DNA from 3 places in the Streptomyces sp. NPDC048411 genome. Region 2 is predicted to be linked to each of the others. Evidence: predicted binding sites of a transcription regulator. Region 2 holds the regulator's gene; each other region holds the start of a gene.

Region 1 (7,768 bases), on a different contig from region 2:
GAAGGCGTTCACCGGCCCATTGTGAGCCAGCCGGGGGACCATGCGGGCCGGGCGGAGGTGTCGGCCGCAGTGGCCGAGCAGCCGCTGGCAGGATGCGAAACCATGCAGTTTGTACGACAAAAGGAAGATTTAACCGCATATGGGCATGGATCGGGCGTCATGCGGCGCAGGCCGGGCCGTGTGGTCCCGGCCGCACTCCTGGTCGCCGCAGCCGCGCCCGGCTGCGTCTCCGAGTCCGGCGGCGGGCCCGCCGCGGAGGACCATCACGGACAAGGGGTACGTCGCGGCCCGGCTGGAGGACTACGTATGAGAAGGGCGCACCGGATGCTCGCCGGACTGCTGGCAACCGGTGCGCTCCTGACCGCCACGGCGGGGTGCGCGCAGTCGGTCGACCCGATCGAACGGTTGGGCCGGAAGGCCGCGCAGAAGGTGAGCCGGCCGCACCGGACGCCGGGGCCGGGACCGGCGGCGGAGTCGGAGCGCCGGCAGGGTGTGCGGGGTGATCAGGGGGAGGCGGGGCCGATGGCCGTCGGCTCCTGCGGCCGGCCGGGGCGGCCGCCTGAGTCCGGGCCCCCGTGGTTGTCTCCGCCGCTGAGGCACTGGTGGCCCGACCGGTCGGGACCGTCCGGCGGAGCGGGAACCGGGACGGGGTGCGGCCGGCGGTAGTAGCCGAGGTGCCCGATCCGTGCCGCCGCGAGGCGCGGTGCGATCGCGGCGAAGGGCTGGACCGAGCCCGCCCGGGGCCGGTTCGCGCGCAGCGGCGCGACTTCACCGACATCGGGCCGGCCAACAGCGCCTTGGACCGACCGGCACGGTAGCGTGCTCCTGACATGCGCCGAGCCCTTCTCGCACCGCTGCTGGCGGCGGCCCTGACCGGATGCTCGTTCCTCGGCCAGGACACGCCGTGCACCGGGGCCGACGCGGACTCGCAGGTCTCCGCCGTGTGGCGGCCCGCCGACTTCGGCGGCCGGGACGCGGCGAGGATCCGGCTGTGCGTGGACGGCACCTGCGAGGAGCGGACGTCGGGCAGTCCCGGCGACCCGTTCGCCTCGCTGTCGGTCCAACTCCCCGACGACATCGGTGCGTCCACCGTGCCGGTGCGGCTCACCGTGACGTCCGCGAAGAGCGGTGACACGGTCGTCGAAGACAGCACCCGGGCCAGACCGGCGGAGCGGCACCCCAACGGCACGTCCTGCCCGCCCACCGTCTGGACGGCGACGTTCCGTGCCCACCCCGACAAGGGCCTCACCTCACCCGAGGGCATGAAGCTCCAGGGGTGAGCGACCCTATGCAAGCGCCCGTCCCCCCGGCAGCACCGGAGGGACGGGCGCTTCGCGCCGTTCGGGACCAGCCGTGGGTGGTCTCGGTTTCCCAGCCCTCGAACAGCTCGGGCAGCGCCTTGGGGTCGCGGTCGGGGTCGCGGTGCCGGCGGATGAAGGCGCGGGCGCCGACGCGGGGGCGTGACGTCCGGCATCTCCCCACCGTCGTACGGAACGGTGCGGTTCGTCCCTTCGTTCCCCGTGCGTCGTTCCGGTCGGAGCAGTCCGGTGCGGTGACGCCACGACCGGACTGAATTGGCACTCCGCTTGACCGAGTGCTAATCGCGGTCATAGTCTCAGCTCTGGCACTCCCCACTGGAGAGTGCCAGCAGTACTGTGCGACCGGCAGGTCCGGCACCCGCGACGACGGACCCACCTGATCGCCACCCCAGACAGTTAACCCCGCAGTTAACCCCGAGATCTCCGAAGGGGGAGGCCGGATCGTGACGACCACCAGCTCCAAGGTTGCCATCAAGCCGCTTGAGGACCGCATTGTGGTCCAGCCGCTCGACGCCGAGCAGACCACGGCCTCTGGCCTGGTCATCCCGGACACTGCCAAGGAGAAGCCCCAGGAGGGCGTCGTCCTGGCCGTGGGCCCGGGCCGCTTCGAGAACGGCGAGCGCCTGCCGCTCGACGTCAAGACCGGTGACATCGTGCTGTACAGCAAGTACGGCGGCACCGAGGTGAAGTACAACGGCGAGGAGTACCTCGTCCTCTCGGCTCGCGACGTGCTCGCGATCATCGAGAAGTAATTCACACACGTTTGCTTCCGTTCTGCGCCCCTGGTCCCCTGCGAGATAACAAGCCGGGCGGTCAGGGGCGCAGTTCGTTCGAGAGGACAGTTCAGCTCCCATGGCGAAGATTCTGAAGTTCGACGAAGACGCCCGTCGCGCCCTTGAGCGCGGCGTCAACAAGCTTGCCGACACGGTCAAGGTGACGATCGGCCCCAAGGGCCGCAACGTCGTCATCGACAAGAAGTTCGGCGCTCCCACCATCACCAACGACGGTGTCACCATCGCGCGCGAGGTCGAGCTCGACGACCCGTACGAGAACCTCGGTGCCCAGCTGGTGAAGGAGGTGGCGACCAAGACCAACGACGTAGCGGGTGACGGCACCACCACCGCCACCGTGCTGGCCCAGGCGCTCGTCCGCGAGGGCCTGCGCAACGTTGCCGCGGGCGCTTCCCCGGCCGCCCTGAAGAAGGGCATCGACGCCGCGGTCAAGGCTGTGTCCGAGGAGCTCCTCGCGACCGCCCGCCCGATCGACGACAAGTCCGACATTGCCGCCGTGGCCGCGCTCTCCGCGCAGGACTCGCAGGTCGGCGAGCTCATCGCGGACGCGATGGACAAGGTCGGCAAGGACGGCGTCATCACCGTCGAGGAGTCCAACACCTTCGGTCTGGACCTCGAGTTCACCGAGGGCATGGCCTTCGACAAGGGTTACCTGTCCCCGTACATGGTGACCGACCAGGAGCGTATGGAGGCCGTCCTCGACGACCCGTACATCCTGATCCACCAGGGCAAGATCGGCTCGATCCAGGAGCTGCTCCCGCTGCTGGAGAAGGTCATCCAGGCCGGTGGCTCCAAGCCGCTGCTGATCATCGCCGAGGACGTCGAGGGCGAGGCCCTGTCGACCCTGGTCGTCAACAAGATCCGTGGCACCTTCAACGCCGTCGCGGTGAAGGCCCCGGGCTTCGGTGACCGCCGCAAGGCCATGCTCGGCGACATCGCCACCCTCACCGGTGCGACCGTCATCGCCGAGGAGGTCGGCCTCAAGCTCGACCAGGCCGGTCTGGACGTGCTGGGCACCGCCCGCCGTGTCACCGTCTCCAAGGACGACACGACCATCGTGGACGGCGGCGGCGAGCCCGGCGACGTCAAGGGCCGGGTCAACCAGATCAAGGCCGAGATCGACGCCACCGACTCCGACTGGGACCGCGAGAAGCTCCAGGAGCGCCTCGCGAAGCTGGCCGGCGGCGTGTGCGTGATCCGCGTCGGTGCCGCCACCGAGGTGGAGCTCAAGGAGAAGAAGCACCGTCTGGAGGACGCCATCTCCGCGACCCGCGCCGCGGTCGAGGAGGGCATCGTCTCCGGTGGTGGCTCCGCTCTGGTCCACGCCGTCAAGGTCCTCGAGGGCAACCTCGACAAGACCGGCGACGAGGCCACCGGTGTCGCGGTCGTGCGCCGCGCCGCGGTCGAGCCGCTGCGCTGGATCGCCGAGAACGCCGGCCTCGAGGGTTACGTCATCACCTCGAAGGTCGCCGAGCTCGACAAGGGCCAGGGCTTCAACGCCGCGACGGGCGAGTACGGCGACCTGGTGAAGGCCGGCGTCATCGACCCGGTCAAGGTCACCCGCTCCGCGCTGGAGAACGCCGCGTCCATCGCGTCGCTGCTGCTGACGACCGAGACCCTGGTCGTGGAGAAGCCGGCCGAGGAAGAGGCCGAAGCCGGTCACGGCGGCCACGGTCACTCGCACTGACGCGCTGCCACCTCGGCTCACCGCCGTACAAGGCCCCCGTTCCCGCTGTTCAGCGAGGGGAACGGGGGCCTTCGGCTGTCCTGTGCCGTTGGATCAGTCGAGCGCGCGGAGCTGCCGCATCAGGCCGAGGAGATCCTCGTGCCACCAGCCTTCCTGGATCCTGCCGTCCTTGAACCGGAAGATCGTGGTGCCCGTCATGGTGCACTGCCTGCCCGTGGGGGCGATCCCCATGAAGTCGCCCTCGTGGGTGCCGGTCCAGGTCCACAGCGTCACGACATCGTCACCCTCGCAGACCTGCCGGTCCAGGCTGAAGGTGAAGTCGAAGGCCGCGCGCCATCCGATCACGTCGTCCTTCAGGGAGTCGGACCCGATCACCGTGTCCAGTCCCTTCGCGACGTCGTGGTCGATGTAGTCGGGGGCGAACACCTCGTCGATGGCTTCGAGGTTGCCCCCGACAGCGATCTCGTGGAAGAACCGGCGCGACAGTGTCTGGTTCAACTGTTCGTCACGGACCACATCGAGGTCGATGAAGGTGGGCATCCCGTCGCAGAGCGCCACCAGCTCCTGGAAGATCTGGTCGGTCTCCGGCAGCTTCGAGTTCGCCATCGCATCTTCGTACGAAGGGAATTCGACGATCTCGACGTAGTGGGACCCGTCGGAGCGGTCCTTGCCGATGAGGCTGTGCGTGGCCGTCCGGGTGCCCTTGGTCTGTGCGACCCATTCGTCCATGAGGCGGTCCATGTCGTCGAACCGCTCGGTCTTGCAGTCGATTACTTGTACGAATCTCATGGCGTCTCCCGGTCCTGCGGTCCGGATGGGATCCTTCCAGTTTAGAGGCCGCGCACATGGGTGGGGCAGAGGTCACCCGACAGGCTCTCAGGCCGAGTGCCGCAGGCTTCCGGCGTGCACGGGGTCCGCGAAGGGCAGACCGGACGCGAACCGCTCCATCTCGTCGAGTGCCTGGTCGGCCATCCGGTGCAGCTCGTCGCCCAGCGAGCCCGCGATGTGCGGAGTGAGCAGCACATTCGGCAGCTCGTACAACGGCGAGAGCGCGGGCGGAAGTTCGGGATCCGTCACATCCAGCACCGCGTGCAGCCGCCCGCTCCGCAGCTGGGGAAGCAAGGCGTCCTCGTCGATCAGCGACCCGCGAGCCGTGTTGATCAGCGTCGTGCCCGTCGCCATCGCCGCCAGCTGCGCCGCGCCGATCAGATGGCGCGTCTCCGGCAGCTGCGGCGCATGCACGGAGACGACGGAACTGCCTGCGCACAGCTCGTCCAGCGCCGCGAGCCGTACGCCCAGCCGGGCCGCCTCCGCCGCGTCGACGTACGGGTCGTACAGCAGGACGTCCAGGTCGAAGGGGTGCAGCAGCTCGATCACCCTTCGGCCGATGCGGGATGCGCCGATGATGCCGACCGTACGACGGTAGTTGCCGGAGCCGGCGAGCTCTTGGAGCCAGTCATGGCCGGTGCGCAGGGCGGCGTAACGCTGCGCGGTCTGCAGCACCCGCTTGCCCGCGAACAGGATCGCGGCAAGGGTGAACTCGGCGACGGGCAGCGCATTGGCAGAGGCCGCCGAGGTGACGGCGATCCCGCGTTCCCAGCAGGCGTCCGTGATGTGGTGCTTCACGGAACCGGCCGCGTGCACCACCGCCCGTAGCCGCGGCGCGCGCTCCAGCACCTCGGCGGTCAGCGGTGTCGCACCCCAGCAGGTCAACAGCACATCGGCCTCAGCGAGCGCGGCGGCCGTCTCCGGTGTCGGGTCGGCCAGGTCGTGGGCGACGAAGCGGGGATCCGTACGGGTGAGGGCGGCCAGTCGCGTGCGGTGGCGGTCGGCGAGGAGCCGGTCGGCGATGCCGGGGCCCATCGCCAGCAGGGCTTTCGGCCGGTTGTCAGTGGCGTGGTGCATGGTGGAACTCGGACTCCTCAAAGGGCTCTCAAGGGGCGGGTGACGGTCACTTGACGCTTCCGGCGGTCAACCCTGCCTTCCAGTGCCGCTGCAGGGAGACGAAGGCGACGATCAGGGGGATCACGGCGAGGAGGGATCCGGTGACGACGAGGGGATAGAAGCTCGGCTCGCCGTGGGTGTTGGTGTTCCAGGAGTACAGACCGAGGCTCAGCGGGAACAGCTTGCGGTCCGACAGCATCACGAGGGGGAGGAAGAAGTTGTTCCAGATCGCGGTGAACTGGAAGAGGAAGATGGTCACGAAGCCCGGCATGACCATGCGCAGCCCGATCGACCAGAAGACGCGCAACTCGCCGGCTCCGTCGATACGGGCGGCCTCCAGCGCCTCGTTCGGGATGTAACCGGCGGAGAACACCCGGGCGAGGTAGACCCCGAACGGGTTGACGAGGACTGGGATCAGCACGGACCAGTAGGTGTTGACCAGGCCGGTCCTGGACGCCAGGAGATACATCGGCAGGGCGAGCGCCGTGGTCGGGACCAGTACACCCATCAGCACCAGGCCGAACAGCGTCTCCTTGCCCCGGAATTCGTACGTGTCGAATGCGTACCCCGCGGCGACACAGATCAGCGAGCAGACGATGGCGCCGCCGCCCGCGTAGAGGAGGCTGTTGAGGTACCAGCGGAAGTAGATGCCGTCGCCGTAGGCGGCGAGGTTCGACAGGTTCTCGCCGAGGTTGAAGCCGTCGAAGGAGAACGCGTTGCCCGCGAGCAGATCACCGGTGTCCTTGGTGGCGGCGGTGACCAGCCAGACGAGGGGGAAGAGCATGTAGACGACCGCGAGGACCAGGAAACCGTTGACCGCCGTCCTGGACATCCAACGGCTCTTCGGAGCTGAGGAGTTCATGCCTTCCTGCTCTTCCGGCCGGTGAAGCGGGTGACGACGAAGGACAGCAGCGCGGCGGTGAGGGCCAGCAGGAGGGAGGCCGCGGCCGCGAGGCCGTAGTCGTTGCGTTCGAAGGCCGCGGTGTACGCGTACATGTTCGGCGTCCAGGTGGAGGAGACGGCGGATCCGGTGCCCTTGTTGAGGATCAGCGGTTCGGTGAACAGCTGCAGCGAGCCGATGACCGTGAACAGGGCGACCATCACGACGGAGGCGCGGATCAGTGGCACCTTGATGCTCAGCGCGATGCGCCAGGCGCCCGCCCCGTCGACCGTGGCCGCTTCGAGCACGGACCGGTCGATGGCCTGCAGCGCCGCGTAGAAGATCACCATGTTGTAGCCGAGCCACTCCCACAGGGCGATGTTGACAACGGACGGGAGCGCGCCCTCGGGGGAGAAGAAGTCGAAGCCGATACCGCCGGACTCCATGGCGCTGATGACCGGGCTGAGCTGCGGCGTGTAGAGGTACACCCAGATCAGCGCGGCGATGATGCCCGGCACGGCATGCGGCAGGAAGAGCGCGAGCTGAAAGAACCGGCGGGCGCAGGCCAGCGTGGAGTCCAGCAGCAGGGCGAGGGCGAGGGCCCCGATGAGCAGCAGCGGAATGTAGAAGAGGCAGTATCCGAGGAGTACGCCGAAGCCCTCGCGGAACGCCCGGTCGCCCAGCGCCGCCGTGTAGTTGTCGAGTCCGCTGAAGACGGTCTCGGTGCCGCCGAAGCCCAGGCCGGACTGTTTCTCGGTGAACAGGCTGAGCCAGACCGCGTATCCGATCGGCACCACCATCGCCAACGTGAACAGTACGAAGAAGGGTCCCAGCAGAATGCCGGCGGCTCCGGTCGTCCGGGCGCGCTTCATCAGCCTGCGTCCTCGACCTTCAGACCGCGCTTCTTCAGCTCGGCGACCGTGGCGTCATGGCCCGCCCTGACCGCGTCGGCGATCGTCGTGCCGCCGGCCGCGACCTTGCCGAACTGGTCCTTGATGGCGGTGTTCGTCGTGCCGGTCGTCGGACCCCAGGTCCAGTCGGGGCCGATGGACGTCGCCGCCTCCTCGAACACCTGGTAGATGTCCTCGCCGCCGTAGAAGTCCGCGTCGAAGGCTTTCTTCGCCACCGGGCGCAGCTCGGCCGCGGC
Region 2 (7,768 bases):
CAGCCGAGCCCGAACTGCACGCCGCCGAGCTGCTCGCCCCCAGCGCCCGCCGCGCCGTCCGCGACGACGCGGACTGGGCCGGGCGCGGGGCGCTCTCGTTCCTCGCCGAGGCATCGGATCTGCTCGCGGGGCAGCTCGACGAGGACATCGTGGCGGCGCTCGCCGGGCAGCTGCTGGTTCCCCGGCTCGGCGACTGGTGCGCGATCTGGCTGCAGGGCGAAGGCGGCGGGCCCTCGGCCGCGCCACGGCTGGTGCGGGTCTGGCACGCCGACGAGGACAGCACGGAGCAGCTGCGCACGGTCCTGGAGGAGGAGCCGCTCCTGCTGTCCGACGAGGCCGGCACCGGGCCGGTTCCGGTTCCGTGGCCCCTGAGCGAGGGGGAGGGCGAGGGGACAGCCCTGGGGTTTCGGATGACGTCGGGGGACCGCACGCTCGGCGCCGTTCTGCTCGGCCGGGAGGGCGCCGCCCGGGTGCCGCACGAAGTGGCCGCTCTGGTCGAGGATTTCGTACGCCGCGTCGGCCTCGCCGTCGGTGCCGCTCGCGCGTACACCCGGCAGGCCACCATCAGCCGCGTCCTGCAGCGCGGTCTGCTGCCCAGCAAGGTCGCGGAGATACCCGGTGTCACCAGCTCGCTGGTGTACGAGCCCTCCGACGACGGTGTCGTCGGAGGTGACTTCTACGACATTTTCCCGTGCCCCGGCGACCGCTGGTGCTTCGTCCTCGGCGATGTGCAGGGCAGCGGCCCCGAGGCCGCAGTCGTCACCGGTCTCGCCCGGCCCTGGCTGCGGCTGCTGGCCCGGGAGGGGTTCCGCGTCGGCGAGGTGCTGGACCGGCTCAACCGGCTGCTCCTCGACGACGCGATGGAGACCGCCGAGGCCGCCGCGCTCATGGTCGCGGCCGCGGGCGGGCAGCACCTGGCGGAGGGCGGCCAGCATCTGCGGGAGGACGGTCCGCAGCTGCCGGACGGCGGGCAGCCCCGGTTCCTCTCCCTGCTGTACGGGGAGATGGTGCCGCTGCCCGGTGGCGGAGTGCGCTGCACGCTCGCCAGCGCGGGCCATCCGCTGCCGCTGCTGCTGCGGCCGGACGGCACCGTGCGGGCCGCCGCCGAGTCGCAGGTGCTGCTCGGGGTCGTCGAGGACGTCGCGTACGAGAGCCAGAGCTTCGACCTGGCGCCGGGGGACAGCCTGCTCTGCGTCACGGACGGGGTCACGGAGCGGCGCTCCGGGCCGGCGATGTTCGATGACGGGGACGGTCTCGCCCGGGCACTGGCCGGGTGCGCCGGGCTGACCGCGGAGGGGATCGCGGACCGGATCAAACGCGCTGTTCACGAGTTCGCCGAGCGCCCGCCGGACGACGATCTGGCGCTGGTGGTCCTGCAGGCCCGGTGAGCGCGGGCAGGGAAAGACCGGCGACGAGTGACAATGGACGGTATGCCTTCCGTACTGCCCGATGGTGAGCCCGTGCCCGACGACGGGGCGCTGCCCCGCCATGCCCTGGAAGGCGCCGCCGACCGGCAGCTCGGCTTCTACCTGCATGTGCCGTACTGCGCCACGCGCTGCGGGTACTGCGACTTCAACACGTACACGGCGACCGAGCTGCGGGGGTCGGGCGGTGCGCTGGCCTCCCGGGACAACTACGCCGCCCATCTGATCGGCGAGGTCCGCCAGGCCCGCAAGGTGCTCGGCGAGGACCCGCGACCGGTCCGTACGGTGTTCGTCGGCGGCGGTACGCCCACGCTGCTGCCCGCCGGGGATCTCGTCCGGATGCTGGCGGCGATCCGTGACGAGTTCGGGCTCGCCGACGACGCCGAGATCACCACCGAGGCCAATCCGGAGTCGGTCGACCCGGCGTATCTGGCGGAGCTGCGGGAAGGCGGCTTCAACCGGATCTCGTTCGGGATGCAGAGCGCCCGGCAGCACGTGTTGAAGATCCTCGACCGTACGCATACGCCGGGGCGGCCCGAGGCGTGTGTCGCCGAGGCCCGGGAGGCGGGCTTCGAGCACGTCAATCTCGACCTGATCTACGGCACGCCCGGGGAGTCCGACGACGACTGGCGGGCCTCGCTGGACGCGGCGATCGGAGCGGGGCCGGACCATGTGTCCGCGTACGCGCTGATCGTCGAGGAGGGCACGCAGCTGGCGCGGCGGATCCGGCGCGGCGAGGTTCCGATGACGGACGACGACGTCCACGCCGACCGGTATCTGATCGCCGACGAGGCCATGGCCGCGGCGGGCTTCTCCTGGTACGAGGTGTCGAACTGGGCCCGGACGGTGGACGGGCGGTGCCTGCACAACGAGCTGTACTGGCGGGGCGCCGACTGGTGGGGGGCCGGGCCGGGGGCGCACAGCCATGTGGGCGGGGTGCGCTGGTGGAACGTGAAGCATCCCGGCGCGTACGCGCAGGCGCTCGCGGAGGGACGGTCACCGGGCGCGGGACGGGAGATCCTGTCGGCGGAGGACCGGCGGGTCGAGCGGATTCTGCTGGAGCTGCGGCTGGTCGACGGATGTCCGCTGTCGCTGCTGGCGCCCACCGGACTGGCAGCGGCGGGGCGCGCGGTGGAGGACGGGCTGCTGGAGGCGGCGCCTTATGCGGCGGGGCGGGCGGTGCTGACTCTGCGCGGGCGGTTGCTCGCGGATGCGGTGGTCAGGGACCTGGTGGACTGACAGGCGCGGGGGTACTGGGTGAGCCGGCGGCGGGCCTGTACCCCCGCCCGCCCCCTTTCCCGGAACCGGAGGCTCCATCTTCGGGCCCCTGGAACCCCGGGCCCCCGGACCTCGGTCGCTGGACAGGCTGAACGGCGAACCTGTGCCGTGACAGGCAAGGCTTGCCGGGAGGGGCGCTACGCCGGAGCTGTCACGAAGTCGATCAGGTGTTCAACCGAGCCCAGCAGTGCCGGCTCCAGATCCTTGTACGAGCGGACCGTCGACAGGATGCGCTGCCACGCCGCGCCCGTGTTCTCCGGCCAGCCCAGTGACCGGCACACGCCCGTCTTCCAGTCCAGGCCGCGGGGCACCATCGGCCAGGAGCCGATGCCCACCGACGCCGGCTTCACCGCCTCCCAGATGTCGATGTACGGGTGGCCCACCACCAGCACGTTCGCGTCGGTGACCTCGGCCGCGATTCTCGACTCCTTGGAGCCGGGGACCAAGTGGTCGACCAGGACGCCCAGTCGCGCATCCGGGCCGGGGGCGAACGAGCGGACGATGGACGGGAGGTCGTCGATGCCTTCCAGGTACTCCACCACCACACCCTCGATGCGCAGGTCGTCACCCCAGACCCGTTCGACCAACTCCGCGTCGTGCCGGCCCTCCACGTAGATCCGGCCCGCCCGCGCCACCCGGGCCCGCGCCCCGGGGACCGCCACGGAACCGGAGGCCGTGCGGGCGGGACGGGCCGGGCCGGTCGCCGAGGGGCGTACGAGAGTGATGACGCGGCCCTCCAGGAGGAAGCCGCGCGCTTCCATCGGGAACACCCGGTGCTTGCCGAAACGGTCCTCCAGAGTCACCGTCGGGCCCTGCGCCGTCTTCTCGCAGCGGATCACCGCACCGCAGAAGCCGGTGGAGACCTCCTCCACGACCAGATCGGGCTCGGCGGGGACCTCGGGCACGGGGGCGGACTTCTTCCAGGGCGGGGTCAGGTCCGGGTGGTAGCTGCGCATCGGACGACGATAGGAGGAAACCGGTCACGACACGCCGAAGGCGGCGGACAGCCGGTCACGTTGGGCCCGTACGAACGCCGCGTCCACGACGGCCCCGTGCCCCGGCACATACACCGCGTCCTCGCCGCCCAGTGCCAGCAGCCGGTCCAGCGCGGCCGGCCAGCGCGACGGGATCGCGTCCGGGCCCGCCTGCGGTTCGCCCGATTCCTCGACCAGGTCGCCGCAGAGGACCACGGCCGGGGAGTCGGGCACGAGGGCGACGAGGTCGTGGCCGCTGTGGGCAGGGCCCACGTTCGCCAGCAGTACCTGACGGCCGCCGCCCAGGTCGAGCGTCCATTCGCCGCACACCTGGTGATGCGGCGCCACCAGGACGTCCGCCGCCTGCGCCGCGTCCTCCTCGGACACCCCGTGGCGTACCGCGTCGGCGTACAGCTCGTCCGCACCGTTGGTGAGGAGAGCGGCCGTACCGATCGCGCCGTACACCTCCGCCCCGGCGAATGCCGCGGTGCCGAGCACATGGTCGAAATGAGGGTGGCTGAGTGCGATATGCGTCACCCTCCGGCCGGTCATGGCCTGCACCTGGGTCCGTATCTCCACACCTTCGCGCAGCGTCGATCCCGTGTCGAAGAGCAGGGCTGCCTCCGCTCCGACCACCAGTGCGACCGTGGCATCCCACCCGGGGAGCCTCCGGCGGCCCACACCGTTGCCCAGTCGCTCCCAGCCGAACTCTTCCCAAGACGCGTCCATGCGGAGACGCTATCGGCAACGACCTGCGCAGTCTCGGGGTGGCGTGGCCGGTCGCCCTTGCTAGGGCCCCACCCGACCGCCGTACACTGGCGGGGGTCGCTGGCACTCGTACGCATCGAGTGCCAGGAATCACCGGAGATCCACCAGAACCGCCGAGGAAACACAGCTGGAGGTGTGCGCCATGCTCAGCGAACGCAGACTCGAGGTGCTGCGCGCCATCGTCCAGGACTATGTCGGCACCGAGGAGCCGGTCGGCTCCAAGGCGCTCACCGAGCGGCACAAGCTGGGGGTCTCCCCGGCCACCGTCCGTAACGACATGGCTGTGCTCGAGGACGAGGGTTTCATCGCCCAGCCCCACACCAGCGCGGGTCGCATCCCGACGGACAAGGGCTACCGGCTCTTCGTCGACAAGCTCGCGGGGGTCAAGCCCCTGTCGTCGCCGGAGCGCAGGGCCATCCAGAACTTCCTCGACGGCGCGGTCGACCTCGACGATGTCGTGGGCCGCACCGTACGGCTGCTCGCGCAGTTGACCCGGCAGGTCGCCGTCGTGCAGTACCCCTCACTGACCCGGTCCACGGTTCGGCATGTGGAACTGCTGTCGCTGGCGCCCGCCCGGCTGATGCTCGTGCTGATCACGGACACCGGCCGAGTCGAACAGCGCATGATCGACTGTCCCGCGCCGTTCGGTGAGACCTCTCTTGCCGATCTGCGGGCCCGGCTCAACAGCCGGGTCGTGGGGCGCCGGTTCTCGGACGTCCCGCAACTGGTGCAGGACCTGCCGGAATCCTTCGAGAGCGAGGACCGGGGAACCGTGTCCACCGTGCTCTCCACCCTGCTCGAAACCCTTGTCGAGGAGACGGAGGAGCGGCTGATGATCGGCGGCACCTCCAACCTCACCCGCTTCGGGCACGACTTCCCTCTGATGATCCGGCCGGTGCTGGAGGCGCTGGAGGAGCAGGTCGTGCTGCTGAAGCTGCTCGGCGAGGCCAAGGACTCGGGCATGACCGTACGTATCGGGCACGAGAACGCCCACGAGGGGCTCAACTCCACGTCCGTCGTCGCGGTCGGCTACGGTTCGGGCGACGAGGCAGTCGCCAAACTCGGCGTGGTCGGACCGACCCGCATGGACTACCCCGGAACGATGGGAGCGGTACGCGCAGTGGCACGTTACGTCGGACAGATCCTGGCGGAGTCGTAAGTGGCCACCGACTACTACGCCGTTCTCGGCGTGCGCCGCGACTCCTCTCAGGACGAGATCAAGAAGGCCTTCCGGCGGCTCGCACGCGAGCTGCATCCGGACGTCAACCCCGATCCGAAGACCCAGGAGCGGTTCAAGGAGATCAACGCCGCCTACGAGGTGTTGTCGGACCCGCAGAAGAAGCAGGTCTACGACCTCGGCGGCGACCCGCTGTCCGCCTCCGGCGGCGGTGGCGCGGGCGGATTCGGACAGGGTGGCTTCGGCAACTTCTCCGACATCATGGACGCGTTCTTCGGCACGGCGTCGCAGCGCGGACCGCGGTCGCGCACCCGGCGCGGCCAGGACGCGATGATCCGGCTGGAGATCGATCTCGCCGAAGCGGCGTTCGGTACCACCAAGGACATCCAGGTCGACACGGCCGTCGTCTGTACGACCTGCAGTGGCGAGGGCGCCGCACCCGGCACCTCCGCCCAGACCTGTGACATGTGCCGCGGCCGCGGCGAGGTCTCCCAGGTCACCCGGTCGTTCCTCGGTCAGGTCATGACCTCACGGCCCTGCCCGCAGTGCCAGGGCTTCGGTACGGTCGTGCCGACCCCGTGCCCGGAGTGTGCCGGTGACGGCCGCATCCGTTCGCGGCGCACGCTCACCGTGAAGATCCCCGCCGGTGTCGACAACGGCACCCGCATCCAGCTCGCGGGCGAGGGCGAGGTCGGCCCCGGCGGCGGCCCGGCCGGCGACCTGTACGTCGAGATCCATGAGCTGCCGCACCCGGTGTTCCAGCGCCGCGGCGACGACATGCACTGCACGGTCACCATCCCCATGACGGCGGGCGCGCTCGGCACGAAGGTGCCGCTGGAGACGCTCGACGGCCTGGAGGAGGTCGACATCCGGCCGGGCACCCAGTCCGGCCAGTCGGTCCCGCTGCATGGCCGCGGCATCACGCATCTGCGGGGCGGCGGGCGCGGCGACCTGATCGTGCACGTCGAGGTGACGACCCCGTCGAAGCTGGACCCGGAGCAGGAGCGACTGCTGCGGGAGCTCGCGAAGCTGCGTGGCGAGGAGCGGCCCACCGGTCAGTTCCAGCCAGGGCAACAGGGACTCTTCTCCCGCCTGAAGGATGCGTTCAACGGCCGCTGAGGACCGTCCGTACCCCGCTGTTCCCTTGCGCCGTAGCGCCCGCCCGTCCCCGGACCGGCGGGCGCTACGGCGTTCCGCGTATACCGCTCCGGCCATGCCGTGGCTGATTCGGCAGGGTGCACCGAACGTGACACGATGCGGTCATGTCATCTGCGTTGACCGATCTCTGCCGGTATCCGATCGTGCAGGCCCCCATGGCGGGCGGTGTGTCCTGTCCGCAGCTCGTGTCGGCCGTTGCCGAAGCCGGTGGGCTCGGCTTCCTGGCCGCCGGGTACAAGACAGCGGACGGCATGTACAACGAGATCAAACAGCTGCGCGGAATGACCGGTCAGCCGTTCGGCGTCAACCTCTTCATGCCGCAGCCGAACCTCGCCGACCCGAGCGCCGTCGAGGTGTACCGGCACCAGCTCGCCGGTGAGGCCGCCTGGTACGAGACCCCGCTCGGTGACCCGGACTCCAGTGGTGACGATGGCTACGAGGCCAAACTCGCGATTCTCCTGGAGGACCCCGTTCCGGTGGTCTCCTTCACGTTCGGCTGCCCCACCCGCGACGCCCTCGACGCGCTCGCCGGAGTCGGTACGTACACCGTCGTAACGGTCACCTCGCCCGAGGAGGCCCAGGCCGCCCAGTGGGCGGGCGCCGACGCGATCTGTGTCCAGGGCGTCGAGGCGGGCGGCCATCGGTCCACCCACCGCGACGACCCGCAGACCGACGACACCGGCATCGGGCTGCTCTCCCTGGTGGCCCAGGTCCGTGAGACCGTCCAGCTGCCGCTCATCGCGTCCGGCGGCATCATGCGCGGCTCCCAGATCGCGGCGGTCGTCGCGGCGGGCGCGGAGGCGGCGCAGCTCGGCACGGCATTCCTGGTCTGTCCCGAGTCCGGCGCCCATCTGCTGCACAAGCAGGCGCTGACCAACCCGCTGTTCGTACGGACGGCCCTGACCCGGGCGTTCTCCGGACGCCCCGCCCGCGGCCTCGTCAACCGCTTCGTGCGCGAGCACGGTCCGTACGCCCCCGCCGCCTACCCG
Region 3 (7,768 bases), on a different contig from region 2:
CCTTGCCAGGCTTGCCCCTCGCCCCGCTCCTTCCTCCACCCCACCTATGTGCGCGGCCTCTTACCGGAATTGCCCCCTCTGCGAGCTAAGCGGAGGGGGCAATTCTGCATGGTTGAGCGCGGTACAGTGGGGAAGTCCCCTCCGCTGCCCGTGCCGACCGCATATGAGAATGCGCCCGCTCGCGACAAGATGCAGCCAAAGTGTTCGAACTCCTTGCGCCGTAAGTGGCCTTTGTCCGGCCCGACTTGCCCTGGAATCGCGTAAATTCCTCATATTCGGGCGATCGGTGCTGCCCAGAATTCTCGTCCGATTGACCTGTTGCAGAGGGCAGTTGGACAGATACATTCAGCCGCGGTCGACGCGTTCCGGCGCACGCACCCTCTCCTGTCGGAGGGTGAGTTCTGACCCGGGTCCGCGAAGTGCGGTCCTGTGCAAGGGCCAGTAATAGGGGAGTTAGGCATGGCTCAGGGCACCGTCAAGTGGTTCAACGCGGAGAAGGGGTACGGCTTCATCGCGGTCGACGGTGGTGCGGATGTTTTCGTCCACTACAGTGCGATCCAGATGGACGGGTACCGCACCCTCGAAGAGGGTCAGCGAGTTGAATTCGAAATCTCGCAGGGCCAGAAGGGGCCGCAGGCGGACATGGTCAAGCTCGCCGTCGGCTGAGCTCGACGCGGTCGGCCAACGACACTACTCACGCACGAAGGGCCCGTACCTCCGGGGGTACGGGCCCTTCGTGCGTCCCGGAGCCCGCCCGCGACCGTGCCGCAGCTGCCCGACGCCATCCGCGAACTCGAAGGGGCGCTTGCACTCGAAGGGGTCGAGTGCTAATCATTGGGCGTTAGCACTCTGACGTTGAGAGTGACAGAAGGACCGGGTCGGTGAGGCCCGCAGGCCCGGCGGGGCAAGGAACCGTCAGGCACGCAGGCCGTCCGTCGCGGGCGCCACACGGTCCGGAGCAATCCACCCCTGTCCGGGAGGACCACTTCACATGGCCAAGATCATCGCGTTCGACGAGGAAGCGCGGCGCGGCCTCGAGCGCGGGATGAACCAGCTCGCCGACGCCGTCAAGGTGACCCTCGGCCCCAAGGGCCGGAACGTTGTCCTTGAGAAGAAGTGGGGCGCACCCACGATCACCAACGATGGTGTCTCCATCGCCAAGGAGATCGAGCTCGAGGACCCGTACGAGAAGATCGGCGCAGAGCTGGTCAAGGAAGTCGCCAAGAAGACGGACGACGTCGCCGGCGACGGTACGACCACCGCCACCGTTCTCGCCCAGGCACTCGTCCGTGAGGGCCTCCGCAACGTCGCCGCGGGTGCGAACCCGATGGCCCTCAAGCGGGGCATCGAGAAGGCCGTCGAGGCCGTCTCCGCCGCTCTGCTGGAGCAGGCCAAGGACGTGGAGACCAAGGAGCAGATCGCTTCCACGGCCTCCATCTCCGCCGCCGACACCCAGATCGGCGAGCTCATCGCCGAGGCGATGGACAAGGTCGGCAAGGAAGGCGTCATCACCGTCGAGGAGTCCCAGACCTTCGGTCTGGAGCTGGAGCTCACCGAGGGTATGCGCTTCGACAAGGGCTACATCTCGGCGTACTTCGCCACCGACATGGAGCGCATGGAGTCGTCCCTGGACGACCCGTACATCCTGATCGTCAACTCCAAGGTCAGCAACGTGAAGGACCTCCTTCCGCTGCTGGAGAAGGTCATGCAGTCCGGCAAGCCGCTGCTGATCATCGCCGAGGACGTCGAGGGCGAGGCCCTGTCGACCCTGGTCGTCAACAAGATCCGTGGCACCTTCAAGTCCGTCGCCGTCAAGGCCCCGGGCTTCGGTGACCGCCGCAAGGCCATGCTCGGCGACATCGCCATCCTCACCGGTGGCACCGTCATCTCCGAGGAGGTCGGTCTCAAGCTGGAGAACGCCGGCCTGGACCTGCTGGGCCGTGCCCGCAAGGTCGTCATCACCAAGGACGAGACGACGATCGTCGACGGCGCCGGTGACACCGACCAGGTTCAGGGTCGCGTCAACCAGATCCGTGCCGAGATCGAGAACTCCGACTCGGACTACGACCGCGAGAAGCTTCAGGAGCGCCTAGCGAAGCTGGCCGGCGGCGTGGCCGTCATCAAGGCCGGTGCCGCGACCGAGGTCGAGCTCAAGGAGCGCAAGCACCGCATCGAGGACGCCGTTCGCAACGCGAAGGCGGCCGTCGAGGAGGGCATCGTCGCCGGTGGTGGCGTCGCGCTGCTGCAGGCTTCCGCCGTCTTCGAGAAGCTGGAGCTCTCGGGTGACGAGGCGACCGGCGCCAACGCCGTCAAGCTGGCGCTGGAGGCCCCGCTCAAGCAGATCGCCGTCAACGGTGGTCTCGAGGGTGGCGTCGTCGTCGAGAAGGTGCGCAACCTGGCCGTCGGCCACGGTCTGAACGCCGCGACCGGCGAGTACGTCGACATGATCGCCGAGGGCATTCTCGACCCGGCGAAGGTCACGCGCTCCGCTCTGCAGAACGCCGCGTCGATCGCCGCGCTGTTCCTGACCACCGAGGCCGTCATCGCCGACAAGCCGGAGAAGGCCGCTGCGGCCGCTCCGGGCGGCATGCCGGGCGGTGACATGGACTTCTGATCCTGACGGATCGGTAAGTGCCTGTACGTCGGCCCCCGGGACCAGTTGGTCCCGGGGGCCGACGTCATGTCCGGCGCTGGTGCGTTCAGGCGTTGGGGCGCTTGCCGTGGTTCGCCTTCTTCTTCTTGCGACCGCGTCGCTTGTTGCCTCGCTTGGCCATGGCGAATATCTCCTTATGTCGGGATTTGTCCATGCGTCAGTCAGCTTAATACCGCACCCGCATGTGGGGGCGTGGTCTCGGTGTTTGTGGTGGCGCGGCGCTGCTGCAGGCTTCCGCCGTCTTCGAGAAGCCGGCGCTCTCGGGTGACGAGGCGACCGGCGCCAACGCCGTCGAGCCGGCGCTGGAGGCCTCGCTCAAACAGATCGCCGTCAAAGGCCGCCGTGGCCGCTCCGGGCGGCATGCCGGGCGGTGACATGGACTTCTGATCCTGACGGATCGGTAAGTGCCCGTACGTCGGCCCCCGGGGCCAGTTGGCCCAGCGCCCACCTCGTCGGCCGCCGGTGCGGCGGGCTTGCTGCTGCTCCACCCGCCCCTCGGTCTCCCGCACCGGCAGGGCCGGGTCCTCGCCGCGCGGCGTCGGGGCACAGGCCACGCGGAACGGTACGGACGGGGTCACCGTGCGCGTGATCAAGCTGTTCAGTACGTGATGGCGCAGTGTCCGGGGGAGCGTTTCCCGGCTGATGCTCGCCGGTTTGGGGCAGGGCACTGTAGCCCGGACTGGTCTTGGGTGGAAGGGTGCAGCCGGGCAGGCGTCAGGGCCCGCCGGGCTGCACCCGGTTCAGAGGATTCAGTTCGTGGCGTCCGGCTTCACGATGTCCGGCAGCTTCGCCTCGAACAGCTTGTCGAGCTTCAGCGAGGGCAGGATGTGGCCCTGGTTGGCGGCGTTATTGGCCACGCTCGCGCCCCACGAGGAGGCCGCGAAGCGCTGGTTGGGCGTGCCGTGGTGGCCGGGGCTGTCGAAGCTGCAGTCGCCGACCTGGTAGAAGGACTTCTCGGTGTCCAGCACCCGCTTGGCGTTGAGGGCCTCACCGCGCGAGTGGGTGAGGAAGTACGTGCCGAAACCGTCCGCCATCAGCTCGGTGCGGCGGGTGGCCTCCGGCCCGGTGAGCGTGGTGTTGGCGAAGAGGCTGTCCTCGTACTGGACGTGGTGGCCGAACTCGTGGGCGAGGACGGAACGCGGACCGTTGTCGCCCAGGCCCAGCACGTTCAGTGCCTGAAGGATGCCGTCACCCATGACGATGCGGTCGGAGATGCCTGCCGGGTTCGGGTCGCCCTTCTCGGAGAAGGCGAACGCGTTGAAGGTGAAGAGCGGGTTGTCGCCGCCCTGGAGGACGGGGTCGGCGTTGACGAGGCTGATGACGAACTGGGCCAGTCTCTGCACCACCGGCTCGTTCTTGATCCCGAACATCAGTGAGAGAACGCGGGCCACCCGCTGCGGGGAGGAGAAGACCTCGCGGCCGTGCATCGGCACGAGCTGGATGTCGTCGGAGTTGATGTCCCAGAACCTCTTCAGGTCCTTGCCCTCGGACGTCAGCTCGTTGGTGTACTCGCCGTTGACGCCGAAGGTGTTGGACTTCGACTCGCTGCCGAAGTACAGCGCGTCATAGGTCGGTATGTCGAACACGCCGAAGACGTCGAGCCAGTCGCGCAGGTCCTGATCCTGGATGCCTGTCCGCAGGCCGGTCGCGTAATCCCTGAACGCCGTGTCCCCGCACTGGTGGTCGCCCGGGTTGATGATGCTGTTGCGGAGGTCCGCCCACTGGGTTTCGTGGATGCCGTACTGGGCGGCGGCGGCCTCGCGGCGCTCCTGCCAGTCGGCCGGCAGGTTGGCCAGCATCTCGTCGACGAGGGCCTTCACCTCCGGGGACAGGCGGGAGGTGTCCAGCGCGGCGCCGGGGGACGCGGTGGACGTGACGGCGGCGGACGTCGTGGCGTCCGCCGCCGTGGCCGGCAGGGCGGCACCGAGGGTGCAGGTGGCCGCGATCCCAGCGGTGACAGCCCAGGCAAGGGTCTTCTTCACGGGGGAACTCCTAAGTGTGCGAGCCGACGCGCGGAGGTGTCCCTGCGGAGTGAGGGAGGCGGTCGGCGGTGCCGGATGCAGAGTCTGCGAGGGACCGGCGTCCCGATGCAGCGTTCGTACGGGCGGAATCCGGCGTGGCAAGAAGGTGCCGGGACCGCTGATCCAAGACCCCTGCCCCTTCCGGCAGGCCTCTCGGGGCCGAGTGCGGCGGGTGCGGCCCGGCGGGCCTCAGAGCCCGCCGAGCCGCACCCACCCGGTCGTTCACGACACTCAGTTCGTGGTGTCCGGCTTCACGATGTCCGGCAGCTTCGCCTCGAACAGCTCGTCGAGCTTCAGCGAGGGCAGGATGTGGCCCTGGTTGGCGGCGTCATCGGCCACGCTCGCGCCCCACGAGGAGGCCGCGAAGCGCTGGTTGGGCGTGCCGTGGTGGCCGGGGCTCTTGAAGCCGCAGTCGCCGACCTCGTAGAAGGACTTCTCGGAGCCCAGCACCCGCTTGGCGTTGAGGGCCTCGCCCCGCGAGTGGGTGAGGAAGTACGTGCCGAACGCGTCCGCCATCAGCTCGGTGCGGCGGGTGGCCTCCGGCCCGGTGAGCGTGGTGTTGGCGAAGAGGTTGTCCTCGTACTGCACGTGGTGGCCGAACTCGTGGGCGAGGATGGCGCGCGGGGCGGTGTCGCCGAGGCCCACGGCCTTCAGGGCCTCCAGGATGCCGTCGCCCATGACGATGCGGTCGGAGATGCCTGCCGGCTGCGGGTCGCCCTTCTCGGAGAAGGCGAACGCGTTGAAGGTGAAGATCGGGTTGTTGCCGCCCTGGAGGACGGGATCGGCGTTGACCAACAGGATGAACAGCTGGGCCACGTTCTGCGCATCCTGGCCCTCGAGGCCGTACATCAGGCCCACGACGGGGGCCAGCCGCTCCGGGGAGGAGAAGAGCGCGCCGCCATGCATCGGCATGAGCTGGATGTCGTCGGAGTAGATGTCCCAGAACTTCTTCAGGTTCTTTCCTTCGTGCGTCAGCTCGTTGGTGTACTCGCCGTTGACGCCGAAGGTGTTGGACTTCGACTCGCTGCCGAAGAACAGCGCGTCGTAGGTGGGCATGTCGAGCACGCCGAAGAAGCTAAGGGCAAAGAGCAGCCCGGGGTCGGCGCCTTCCAGCATCTTCCTCGAGTAGTCCCTCATCGCCGTGCTACCGCACTGGTAGTCGCCCGGATTGATGGCGCTGTCGCGGAGGTCCGCCCACTGGGTGTCGTGGATGCCGTACTTGGCGGCGGCGGCATCGCGGCGCTGCTGCCAGCCGGCCGGCAGCGCGGCCAGGATCTTGTCGGCGAGGGCCTTCGCCTCCGGGGAGAGGCGGGAGGTGTCGAACGCGGAGCCGGAGGAGGCGGCGGACGTGACGGCGGCGGACGTCGTGTCGTCCGCGGCCGCGGCCGGCAGGGCGGCACCGAGCGTGCAGGTGGCTGCGATCCCAACGGTGACAGCCCAGGCCAGGGTCTTCTTCACGGAGAACTCCTTCGTGTGCGTTCGAGCCGACGCGCGGGGGTGTCCCTGCGGAGTGAGGGGCGGTCAGCTGTGTCGTACGCAGAGTCTGCGAGGAAGTGGCGCGCCGGTGAAGAGTTGGTGTTGTCCGAATCCGGCATGGCAGAAACCTGACAGGCCGCGCACCCTTGGAGATCACCGGAACCATCGCACCTGCCGTGCTGACACACGCAGAGCACTGTGTCCGACGGCACTCACCTCGTCCGGTCCCCGCATGTGATAATTGGCATATGCATTCAATGCATGGCATAGGTATCAGCACAACGGCCGAGGACGTCTACCTCACCCTCGTCGAGCGAGGCCCGATGGCCCCGGCTGAACTGGCGGGCGCCCTGCGCGTGGCCTCGCACGCCATGAGCACGGCGGTCGACGAACTGACCGGCCTCGGCCTGGTGGAACGGGACGACGCACGGCTTGTCGCTCACCCCCCACGTGCCGCGCTCGACCCCGTGGTGGAAAGCCGCACCAAGGAACTCGCCGCGCTGCGCAACGGCGTTGAGGAGCTGTCTCGCTTCTGGCGCGACCACCACATCGAAGGGGCCAGCTACATCGAAATCGCCCGGACGCAGGCGGCTCGCAGCGCACTCGTCCGGCGGCTCTACGACGAGGCCACCGAGCAGCTCCGCTGTCTGACCATCGGCTTCACCGGCCGATCGGCGCAACCCAACATGCTGGCCCCCGGTTTTCGGGATGCGCTGACGCGCGGCGTCAAGTGCTCGGTCGTCTACGGGGCCCAGGTGCTGCGCGACAGGCCCGGCCGGGAGGGCGTCCAGACCTCCATCGACCTCGGTGAGCGAGCGCGTGTCTTTCCCGACATCCCGCTGAACATGGGCATTTGTGACGACCGCTTTGCCCTCGTGTGTCCCCCTGCGAGTAATTGGGACCGTCGTCACCATATTGTCGTGCAGCGATCGGACCTCCTCGACGCGCTCATCGGCGTGTTCGAGTCGTTCTGGCAGATCGCCGTCCCGCTGCCCTCCGCCGTCGACACACCGAACGACATCGCCACAACTGCCACCGCCGAGAACCGGCAACTCCTCACCTTTCTCAGCGGTGGCCTGACCGACGATTCGATCGCCCGCGAACTCGGCGTCAGCGAGCGGACGGTGGCCCGCCGCATCACCCGCCTCCAGGAGGTGCTCGGCGCGCAGACCCGCTTCCAGCTCGGCGTCCAGGCGAGCCGTCACGGCTGGCTCTGAGGGGGCGTCACCCTCTGTTCGTGCAGCTCGCGCCATTCGGGGGCGAAGACCGACCGGACTATGTCCTTGCCATGGACACTGCGTCGGCCCTGCGCGAGCAGCAGGGCCCGGACTTCGTCGTGGCTCCGCTGCCGAGCGTTCGCGGCGAGACGGTGTGCCGGCTCGGGAACTGCTACGGCGTCAGCATCCTTCCCTACTTGGACGGCGTCCCCGGCGACTTCGGCCAAGCGCTCGCCGCATCGCGACGATGCCCGGTCCTGAACATGCCCACCGACAGCCCTCATTGGCGCGCGGGCCCACCGGACGTCGGTGGTGGGGGCGCCGGTCATGCTGTCGGTGGCATGACCTATTCTTCGCTCACTCGCCACACGTTCAGCACAGGTCACACACAGGGACTTTTA

Evidence for each region. Region 2 encodes HrcA, which represses chaperone genes, less so after heat shock. Its sites were predicted from a motif close to TTNGCACTCNGNNNNNCNGAGTGCNAA; they were not measured.
Region 1: groES (co-chaperone GroES) is a predicted target of HrcA. The motif match lies at 1,575-1,601, and genes of this name have one in related genera.
Region 3: groL (chaperonin GroEL) is a predicted target of HrcA. The motif match lies at 805-831, and genes of this name have one in related genera.

What each region holds. Positions count from the first base shown of each region.
Region 1 covers NZ_JBEZKL010000139.1:1,452-9,219, forward strand. The annotation lists gene AB0915_RS32385 (hypothetical protein) at 831-1,280, shown strand; gene groES (co-chaperone GroES) at 1,763-2,071, shown strand; gene groL (chaperonin GroEL) at 2,172-3,797, shown strand; gene AB0915_RS32400 (ester cyclase) at 3,891-4,586, opposite strand; gene AB0915_RS32405 (hydroxyacid dehydrogenase) at 4,674-5,702, opposite strand; gene AB0915_RS32410 (carbohydrate ABC transporter permease) at 5,749-6,603, opposite strand; gene AB0915_RS32415 (sugar ABC transporter permease) at 6,600-7,493, opposite strand; gene AB0915_RS32420 (hypothetical protein) at 7,493-7,768, opposite strand, start outside.
Region 2 covers NZ_JBEZKL010000018.1:73,914-81,681, forward strand. The annotation lists gene AB0915_RS09865 (ATP-binding SpoIIE family protein phosphatase) at 1-1,388, shown strand, start outside; gene hemW (radical SAM family heme chaperone HemW) at 1,431-2,663, shown strand; gene AB0915_RS09875 (DUF3097 domain-containing protein) at 2,840-3,658, opposite strand; gene AB0915_RS09880 (MBL fold metallo-hydrolase) at 3,683-4,405, opposite strand; gene hrcA (heat-inducible transcriptional repressor HrcA) at 4,587-5,603, shown strand; gene dnaJ (molecular chaperone DnaJ) at 5,604-6,740, shown strand; gene AB0915_RS09895 (nitronate monooxygenase) at 6,884-7,768, shown strand, end outside.
Region 3 covers NZ_JBEZKL010000087.1:22,955-30,722, reverse strand. The annotation lists gene AB0915_RS26295 (cold-shock protein) at 460-666, shown strand; gene groL (chaperonin GroEL) at 992-2,614, shown strand; gene AB0915_RS26285 (hypothetical protein) at 2,836-3,027, shown strand; gene AB0915_RS26280 (hypothetical protein) at 3,403-4,635, opposite strand; gene AB0915_RS26275 (hypothetical protein) at 4,906-6,132, opposite strand; gene AB0915_RS26270 (LuxR C-terminal-related transcriptional regulator) at 6,399-7,367, shown strand.